DNA from 2 places in the Exiguobacterium sp. U13-1 genome. Region 2 is predicted to be linked to the other one. Evidence: a T-box and tRNA genes for the amino acid it is inferred to sense, from the RefSeq annotation. Region 2 holds a T-box; the other holds one or more tRNA genes.
What was found. The T-box of region 2 lies ahead of alaS (alanine--tRNA ligase). A T-box ahead of a tRNA ligase gene usually reads a tRNA of that ligase, here a tRNA-Ala.
Positions count from the first base shown of each region.

Region 1: it encodes a tRNA-Ala, which carries the amino acid that the T-box ahead of alaS (alanine--tRNA ligase) is inferred to sense. The anticodon was not compared.

Region 1 covers NZ_CP015731.1:158,038-163,280, forward strand. The annotation lists gene ESP131_RS00790 (S8 family serine peptidase) at 1-2,600, opposite strand, end outside; tRNA gene ESP131_RS00795 (tRNA-Ala) at 2,825-2,900, opposite strand; gene tatC (twin-arginine translocase subunit TatC) at 3,005-3,784, opposite strand; gene ESP131_RS00805 (twin-arginine translocase TatA/TatE family subunit) at 3,792-3,989, opposite strand; gene ESP131_RS00810 (redox-sensing transcriptional repressor Rex) at 3,989-4,648, opposite strand; gene ESP131_RS00815 (ATP-binding cassette domain-containing protein) at 4,816-5,243, shown strand, end outside.
Region 2 covers NZ_CP015731.1:2,619,213-2,624,455, reverse strand. The annotation lists gene recD2 (SF1B family DNA helicase RecD2) at 1-1,568, shown strand, start outside; T-box leader at 1,611-1,821, shown strand; gene alaS (alanine--tRNA ligase) at 1,879-4,521, shown strand; gene ESP131_RS13710 (IreB family regulatory phosphoprotein) at 4,556-4,825, shown strand; gene ruvX (Holliday junction resolvase RuvX) at 4,822-5,243, shown strand, end outside.

The DNA.
Region 1 (5,243 bases), 750 kb from region 2:
TTCGCGACGACATCGCCAGCAGCGTTTGCGCCGAGGAATTCGAAGTTATCCTTCACTTCTGTCGCTAGACCTGTCAAACCATAGAACGTGTTGTCTTCATCGTACAATGGTGCGTCTAGAATCGGCGCTTGATCCCATTTCCCTTTGAAGCCAACGTAAGGAACCGTCAATTCTGGATTCTTACTCTTCGTATCGATCAAACGGACGAATCCTTCGACGAAGTAGCCGTTCTCAAAGACTTGTTCGAGCGGAAGTTCGTTTGCCCAGTCCGTTGTATCCTTTAGATCGACCGATACACTGACTTTCGTTGAACTCTTCGGATTAATCGAGACCGAGCTTGCTTTCTTCGAGCCAACTGCGAATGAGATCGGATATGTGCCCTTGTTCGCGTCCACCGTACCGATCGTTCCCTTTTTAAAGATTCCGTTTGCTTCGAGGAAGTTCGATCCTTCTGCGCCGAGATCCGATTGAACCGTTCCGGCTAACTTATACGTCACTTTTTCACTGCTGTAGTTTTTCAAATCAAGTGTGAACGTGAACTTCTCGCCGACTTCCTTCAAGGATGCCTTACCTTCACCCGACTTCGTCTCTGTGACGACGACTGGCGTCTTCATGGCAGCACGAAGATCCATCAGTCCAGCTCCCTCACGACGTGGGGAGTAGAAGTTGCCTGTTTTTAGCTGCGCATTGTATTTTCCTTGATCGAGTTGTGGACGCGACGTGTTCATCAAGATGTTCTTCGCGAGTTTGACGCGTGTCGCACCGTCGACTTTGAAGTCCTTCGCGATCCGTTGCATGACGAGTGCCGTTCCACCAGCGACGTGTGGTGCCGCCATCGATGTCCCACTCATGACGCCATACTCGTTATCGTTGAGCGTCGAGTAGATTTTTCCACCTGGTGCCGTGATTTCTGGCTTGAAGTCAAGACTTGGTGTGACACCCCATGACGTGAAGTCAGACATTTGTCCTGCGACCGGGTTATCGGCTGAGACTGCTTTTCCGTCGAACGTGACAGCGATTGCTTTGCCTTCTTTTGCTTTTGCTTCGAGGTTGTTTCCGTCTTCGATGCTGAGTGTGACGAGTGGAATCGTTGGGTTATTGAGCGCCATGCTGACGTAATCCCCGTGATCGACTTTACCACGGACGATGACACCTGCTGCGCCTTGTTTTTGAGCTTCTGCTTGAATCATGCCATAGTTAAAATCACCCGTCCGAACGACGAAAACGACTTTCCCTTTGACATCTTTGCCTTCGTAGTTCGAAGCTTGACCGTCACCGACATAGACGACATCCTTCTTCTCTTTATCGAAGACGGCAATCGGATTCGGTGAATCTTGTTTTTGGTATGCCAAATAACCAGCATCCTGACCGTCGATCGTCAGTGCCATGCCTTCGAGTGTCAATTTCGTATTTTCGAGTGATGCGACTTGGAGTGCTTGGCTTGTTAAACCTGGGGCACCGACGACACCGATATCCGGGTTCGCTGTGTACGGGTTACCTGCACCATGACCTGCGAATGCCGAGTTACCAGCAGAAATCGCACACAAGATGCCGTTGTTCATCGCGTTGACGATTGCGCGTTGTTCTGGATCATCTGCATTGACGAACGATGCCGTCGAACCGAGACTCATGTTGATGACATCGGCTCCGAGTGCAATCGCATCATCGATCGCTTTAATGTAGATATCGCTGAATGTCGATGGCATTCCTGGATCGTTTCCGAAGACTTTCATCGCGAGGAGCTGTGTTTCCGGCGCGACCCCTTTGATGCCACCGTTTGCTTCATCGCCGTTTGCTCCGACCGTACCCGCGACGTGCATACCGTGCATCGATGCGCCCGCACCTAAATCACGGATTTCGCTATCGTGATCGGCATAGTTATAGCCATACGGTACTTTTTCCGTGAAGTACTTTCCTTTTAAGCCTTTTGTTTCTTTCGCACTATCGACTTTTGAAGAAGTCAAATCGATCTTCGTCTCTGGGCTCAAGACCATGTCCTTATGCGACGGATCGATTCCTGTATCGATGACGGCAACGATCGTTCCTTCCCCTTTAAAACCATAGTCTTGCCATGTTTCCTTCGCATTGACCATGTCCTTGCTGTACAGCATGTCTGGCTTTGCACCTTTAGCAACTTCCGGACGCGCGTATTCATGGGCGATATGTACGCTCTTGACGCCGTTAAGTTGTTTTATGTCTTCGATATCGCCGAACTTGACTTCACCACTGAATCCGTTGATGACGGTCGTGAAGCTCTCCTTATATGTAACGGGAATCGATTTTTTAGCGATGGCTGACTTGACTGATTTTTGAACGCTGACGAGGCGATCTTTAATCGACTCTTTTTCGGCATTGCTCAATGTGCTATACCGCTTGTTTTGAGCCTGGGCGATTTGAATCGCCGGCTTCTCTTCCATCTCGATGACGACACGGACTTTATCCGATTGTTTGTAGTTCTTCTCTTGCCCCGATTTCTTCAGTGAGAGCGCTTGCGGTTTTTGACCCGTTGCTTTGTCTTGCGACGACAGTGCACCTTGCGCACTGACTAGATTGGAAGACGTCATTAAGACGGCTGCCATAAGTGCAATCTTCTTCTTCATGCGTTCGTTTTCCCCTTTTCTGTAAAACCATAGTAGTACTACTGATAAAACAGTTAAACGAAAATTCTGTATATTTAGTTTAATGAATTTAATGGAAATAAACAATTTATATTTGTCTATTTTTTTAATTTATTTGTTTTACATGACATTTTATATTTGTAAGGAATTTAACTGGGAGTAAAATAAAAACTCCTCGACGCTTCGAGGAGTTAGATATTTGGTATTGGTGGAGACTATCGGGATCGAACCGACGACCTTTTGGCTGCCAGCCAAACGCTCTCCCAGCTGAGCTAAGCCCCCATGAATTATCTTTAGTATACGCATCACTAACTGCTTTATCAATATAAAAAGAACGCTTTCCTAAAAAAGAATCCCTTCCAAAATCGTCGGAAGGAATTCACGATTCATTTATTCAATTCACGCATCAAGTCCGCCTGTCGTTCAAGCTCTGCCTGTTGCTCGAGGATCAAGACCTTTTTGTACGTCCGCGCAGAAATCAAGATGCTGATCTCATAGAGAACGAACAATGGAACCGAGATCATCAAGTGTGACGTCACGTCCGGCGGTGCGATCAATGCCGCAACGACGAACAGCGCAAAGTACGCATATTTCCGATTCTTTCGCATGAAATATGGCGTCACGAGACCAAGACGTGTCAGGAACATCGTCACGACCGGCAATTGGAACAGAAGACCGAACGGCATCGTCAACCGGATTAAGAAACTGAAGTAGTTCTCGACTCCGATGACTTGTTCGATTCCGAGCTCTTTCCCGAGATCCGTTGAGACTTCAAGCAAGAAGGGAAGCAACCAGAAATACGAGAAGGCTACGCCAGCCAAAAACAGAAAGAAGATGACCGGAATATACGTCAATGTCGCTTTTTGCTCCTTGTCATAAAGTCCTGGTCGGACGAATGCCCAGAGTTGATACATCCAGAACGGTGACGCTAAAATCAGCGCAATGATGAACGCAAGATTCAAATACAACATTAAAGGATCGGCGACGTTGAAGGCATTCAAACCGATGCCGAGCTCTTTTAAGTCCGCTTGCAAGAAGCGAACGAGCGGTCGGACGAGCGGAAATGCGACAGCGAACAGGACGACGACGATGATAAGCGACCAGACGATCCGCTTGCGCAGTTCGTCAAGGTGCGACGTCATGCTTTGCTCTTGATCAACCGTCATGATTCAATCACTTCTCTTTCGGTTCGTCCTTTTTATCGTCGTCCATGATGCCGTTCGTAGCATTCTTGAACTCTTTCAATGTCTGACCCGCAGCGCGTCCGAATTCTGGTAACTTCTTCGGTCCGAAGATGATCAACGCGACGACCGCGATTAATCCGATGCTCGCTGGTCCGATACCTAGTGTGAGCGGGATAAGGTTTTCCATTATGATTTCACTCCTTCAGCTGATTGCGAATAATGCTTCATGAAATAAACTAACGACTGCAACTCGATCGATAAATCGATGTGATGGACCCGGACGCTCGCTGGCACGTTCAACCGCGCTGGCGTAAAGTTCAGGATGCCTGTCACACCATACTCGACTAACTCATCCGCTACTGACTGTGCGAACTGCGATGGAACCGTCAAGATGGCAACATCGACCTGATTCGCTTCGATTTGTTCTTTCATGTCCGAAACATGATAGATTGGAACGTCATGCGTCGTTGTTCCGACCTTCTCTTCGTCCGCATCAAACGCAACGACTATCCGAGTACTATTATTCTTTAAAAAGTTATAATTTGCAAACGCTGTTCCGAGATGACCGACCCCGATTAAGGCAACATTCGTCACCTCATCTTGATTCAAGGTTTTGCGGAAAAACGTTAAGAGATGTTGAACGTTATATCCATACCCCTTCTTCCCTAATGCCCCAAAGTAGGAAAAATCGCGACGAATCGTTGCTGAATCAACCTTCACCGCCTCGCTTAACTCAGCAGAAGAGACGCGGAGCTTGCCTGAATTGTATAAACTTTGGATGAAGCGATAATATAGCGGCAACCGTTTTGCTGTCGCTTGTGGAATTTTTGTGTCTGGTCCATTCATCCTGCAGTTCCCCCTTCGGCCACATCCATCGTGGCACCCAAATCTTTGCAAAAAGCTTTCTACTCTCCTTGATTGTAAACCACTTCACATAGAGTCACAAATAATATATTCCGCAGGACCTCGCGCTTTTGTTCGTGATAGACTAAAGGGTGGAAGGATGGATGGAAATGATACTCTTACAAGTCAATCAACTCTCGAAATCATTCGGCGTCGAGCCGATTTTAGAAAATATCAAACTGGAAGTACAAGAGCGAGATCGGATTGCGCTCGTCGGACGAAACGGTGCCGGTAAATCGACCTTGCTCAAAATCATCGCTGGTGAACTCAGTCATGACTCGGGTGACATCATGAAAGGCAAGGATGTCAAAATCGGTTATCTCGCACAAGACAGTGGTCTCGAATCGAATGAGACGATCTGGAACGAGATGCTGACCGTCTTCGAACATCTCCAGGAACAAGAACGGACACTGCGCCGGATGGAAATCGAAATGGGCATGGAGCATATCTTGAACGACCCGGTCGCTTACGATCGTCTCTTGAAGACGTACGATCAAGCGCAACACGACTTCTCAGAAGCCGGTGGTTATCAGTTCGA
Region 2 (5,243 bases):
TCGCTGCTTCGATCATGCATATATTAGAACAAGAAGCAGGAGAGGGACATGCCTTTGCGACGGTCGACTCACTATTACAACGGGCACCCCGGTTGCTTGGTGAAGACCCAGGAGAACGGCTGGAACAAGCGATTGAACTGTTGCTCGCTGAAGATAAGGTCAAGCTTGAAGAAGGTTGTTTGTATTTACCGACGATCTTTTATGCGGAAGTTCGAGCGGCGAAAGAACTGGCTCGCGTCATGGCGAACGGTGCCGAACAGGAAGTCGATGTCGCGACGATTCTTGAAGCGATTGGGCACCTCGAAGAACAGTTTGGCATGGAATATGCCGCACAGCAGCGGGAAGCGATCGAGTTAGCGGTTAAAGCACCATTGATGGTTCTGACCGGTGGACCAGGGACCGGTAAGACGACCGTCATCAAGGGAATTTTACATGCCTTGCAAGAAATTCATGATTGGCCACTTGAGAAAAGTCGCGTCAAGACGGGAGATGTCTATCCGTATGTCCTTGTTGCACCGACCGGACGCGCCGCTAAACGTTTGTCGGAAGCAACGGACGTTCCAGCGATGACGATTCATCGTCTGTTGAAGTATGACGGAACGAACTTCCAACTGAATGAAGATCAGCCGATCACGGGAAAAGTACTGATCATCGATGAGTCATCAATGATTGATATCTACTTGTTATCGAGTCTGCTCCGTGCTGTTCCGAACGGTATGAAAATTTTGTTCGTCGGTGACCGCGATCAGTTGCCATCCGTAGGTCCTGGGCAGGTACTGGCAGACTTGATGGACACGGAAGGGATTCCCGTCGTTCGTCTGAACGTCGTCCATCGCCAAGCGGAAGATTCTTCGATTTTACGGCTTGCCCATGATTTGAAGAACCGGACGACGTCTGCTGATTTGTTGGCACCACTTGCGGATCGTCGCTTCTATACCGCGTCTCCGCAAGAGACGTTACGCGGTATTTCAGCTTTCGCAGAAAAAGCACTTGCGAAAGGCTATTCGAAATTCGATGTTCAGATTCTTGCACCGACTTACCGTGGTCAAGTCGGAATCGACGAATTAAATGTCGCCTTGCAACGCGTCTACAACCCGGAAGAACCAAAGAAACGAGAAGTTAAACAAGGCACGCGGATTTACCGGACCGGAGATAAGATTCTCCAGCTCGTCAACAATGCAGAAGAAAACGTTTATAACGGAGATATCGGAGAAATCGTCAACATCTTCTTCGCTAAAGAGAATGTCGACAAGGTGGATAAGATCATCGCCCGCTTCGACCAGACGGAAGTCGAGTATAACCGAAGTGACTGGGATCAATTCACGCATGCCTATGCGATCACGATCCATAAGGCGCAAGGGTCCGAGTTTCCAATCGTCTTGATGCCGGTCTATTTTACGGGGGCGTTCAAGCATTCCCGAAATTTGATTTATACGGCGGTTACCCGTGCGAAGTCGAGTTTATTATTGTTCGGCGACCCACGAGCATTCCATAAAGCGTCGCAAGAAGAGGAACCCCGGCGCCGTACACGATTGATTGAACGACTCGGTGGTGTGACAAAGACTTGACGGATGCTGTGCGATAGGTAATAATCACGATAGATGAATGGACGTAACACGTTGATGGAAGATAAGTAAAAGGAAAACTCGAGTCCAGAGAGAAGTGAGTCTGCTGCAATCACTTTCTCGAGTCCCTTTGAAGCTCCTTCCGGAGTCGGGTGTAAACACCTGCGGGTCATCCCCGTTATCAGATGTTCGAGGTAGGCAATGGATTGCTTACGAACGAGGGTGGTACCACGGAAGCGATGCTTTCGTCCCTTTTCAGGGATGAAGACATCGCTTTTTTGCGTCCAAATAAAACCAATGGGGGTAACTGTTCATGAAAGCTCTAAAACCATTAACGGGTGCACAAATCCGTCAGATGTATCTTGATTTCTTCCAAAGCAAAGGACATGCGATCGAACCGAGTGCTTCACTCGTACCGGTCGAAGATCCATCGCTCTTGTGGATCAACTCGGGTGTTGCAACACTCAAGAAATATTTCGATGGTCGTGTCATTCCTGATAATCCACGGATTGTCAACGCACAAAAATCAATCCGGACGAACGATATCGAAAACGTTGGGAAAACAGCGCGTCACCACACATTCTTCGAGATGCTCGGAAACTTCTCCGTCGGTGATTACTTCCGTGAAGATGCAATCAAATGGGGCTGGGAGCTCTTGACGAGTGATGACTGGTACGGTCTTGATCCGGAACGTCTTTCGGTCACGATTCACCCGGAAGATGACGCAGCGCGTCAAATCTGGCTTGAACTCGGCGTGCCGGCTGAGCGGATCATTCCACTTGAAGATAACTTCTGGGAAATCGGTGAAGGTCCATCTGGTCCGAACACGGAAATCTTCTTCGATCGTGGTCCAGCTTTCGGAGACGATCCGAACGATTCAGAACTCTACCCAGGTGGCGAAAACGAACGCTATCTCGAGATCTGGAATATCGTCTTCAGTCAATACAACCACGATGGACACGGCAACTATACGGAACTTCCGCGTAAAAACATCGATACAGGGATGGGACTTGAACGGATGGCGTGTGTCATGCAGGACGTGCCGACGAACTTCGATACGGATCTGTTCATGCCGATCATTCATAAGACAGAAGAAATCAGCGGTAAAATCTACCGTGATGATTCGAAACTTGATGTAGCATTCAAAGTCATCGCAGACCACATCCGTACCGTATCATTCGCAATCGGTGATGGTGCGCTTCCTTCGAATGAAGGACGTGGATATGTCCTTCGTCGTTTACTACGCCGTGCGGTGCGTTATGCGAAGATGCTTGGAATCGAGCGTCCGTTCATGTATGAACTCGTCGATACGGTCGGGAACGTCATGGTCGACTTCTACCCACAAGTTCCGGAAAAAGCGGACTTCATCAAACGCGTCATCAAAAACGAAGAAGAACGTTTCCATGAGACACTTCATGACGGTCTTGCAATCTTGAACACAGTCGCTCAGACGTCTAAGGCGAACGGTGAGCATGTCATCAGCGGCGAAGATGCGTTCCGTCTGTATGACACATATGGTTTCCCACTTGAGTTGACAGTCGAGTATGCAGAAGATCATCAGATGTCTGTCGATGAAGAAGGCTTCAAATTAGCAATGGATGCGCAACGTCAGCGTGCACGTGCGGCACGTGAAGAGAGTGGTTCGATGCAACAGCAATCGGAAGTCCTCTCGACGCTAAAAGATAAAAGTACGTTCGTCGGCTATACCGACCTTAAGGCGGATGCAAAAATCATCGCTTTAGTGCATGATGGAGAACGAGTCACAGAAGTCGCTGCTGGTGAAGAAGCACAAGTCATTCTCGACATCACGCCGTTCTACGCTGAAAGCGGTGGTGAAGTCGCAGATACAGGAACAATCGAAGGCAAAGACTTCGTTCTTGATGTTAAAGATGTTCAAAAAGCACCAAACGGTCAAAACTTGCATACGGTCATCGTTCGTACAGGGATCGCAACGGAAGCGGCAGATGTCGTTGCAACGGTCGAAGCAGCAGAACGTAAAGCCGTCACGAAAAACCATACGGCAACACACTTGCTTCATAAAGCATTGAAAGATACGCTCGGAACACACGTTAACCAAGCGGGATCACTCGTTTCTCCAGAACGTCTTCGCTTCGATTTCTCACACTTCGGTGCAGTGACACAAGAAGAGTTGACGAAGATTGAACAAGACGTCAACCAAGCAATCTGGGCATCGCTACCGGTCGATATCGAAGAGATGAACATCGCTGATGCAAAAGCAAAAGGCGCGATGGCATTGTTCGGTGAGAAGTACGGTGAAACGGTCCGCGTCGTCTCAGCAGGCACATACTCGATCGAGTTGTGTGGCGGAATCCACGTCGGAAACACAGCCGAAATCGGCTTGTTCAAGATTGTTTCGGAGTCTGGTATCGGTGCAGGTACACGCCGAATCGAAGCGGTAACGGGTGCAGGTGCGTATCGTGTCATGAACCAACACTTAGAAACACTCGAACAAGCAGCAGCTGTTCTGAAGACGAAGACGACAGAAGTTCCTGTCCGCATCGAAGCACTGCAACAACAGCTTCGTGAGACGGAACGAGCAAACGAATCGTTGCAAGCAAAACTTGCGAACATTGAAGCTGCTTCGCTCAAGGATGATGTGGAAGAAATCAACGGTGTGCGTGTGCTTGCGAAACGTGTCGACGTCTCAGACATGGACGCTCTTCGCGGCATGATGGATGAGCTGAAGAGCTCACTCGGATCAGCGATCATCGTTCTCGGGAGTGCGCAAGGTGAGAAAGTCAATCTCGTCGCAAGCGTCTCAAAAGATTTAATCGACCAAGGCTATCATGCTGGTAAATTGATCAAGGAAGTCGCAACACGCTGCGGTGGGGGCGGTGGCGGTCGCCCTGACATGGCTCAAGCTGGTGGAAAAGATGCGTCGAAATTAGAAGAAGCACTCGCGTACGCTTCACAATACGTGCAATCACTGGCATAATAGAAACGTAGTGTATATGAAAGAGGTGATGAACGTGAGTCAGATGGATCAAACGATGAAATTCAACTTTCCGGAAGACGATAACAAAGCAGCAACACGTGATGTGTTGTTGACGGTCTATCATGCTTTAGAAGAAAAAGGATATCATCCGATCAACCAAATCGTCGGCTATCTCCTTTCAGGAGATCCTGCTTACATTCCTCGTCATAATGACGCACGTAATTTAATTCGTAAGATTGAACGCGACGAATTGCTCGAAGAACTCGTGAAATCTTATTTGGCGGAGAGTGGAAATTCAAAATGAAACGTGCAATGGGACTAGATGTCGGTTCGAAGACGATCGGGGTAGCGGTCAGTGATTTGATGGGCTGGACGGCGCAAGGCGTTGAGACGGTCAAGTGGACGGAACCGGATTACCCAGAAGCCTTCAAACGGCTCGATGTCATCATGAAGACATACAATGTCGAAATCCTAGTCATTGGTCTTCCGAAAAACATGAACGGTTCCATCGGTCCCCGCGCAGAAGCAAGTGAAGCTTTTGCGAAGGAAATCGAACAGCATACCGGGCTTGAAGTCGTCTTCATGGATGAACGGTTGACGACGATGCAAGCAGAACGGATGCTGATCGATGCCGATGTCAGTCGTAAAAAGCGTAAACAAGTCATCGATAAGATGGCTGCCGTCATGATCCTGCAATCGTACTTGGATCGGACGAACCGATG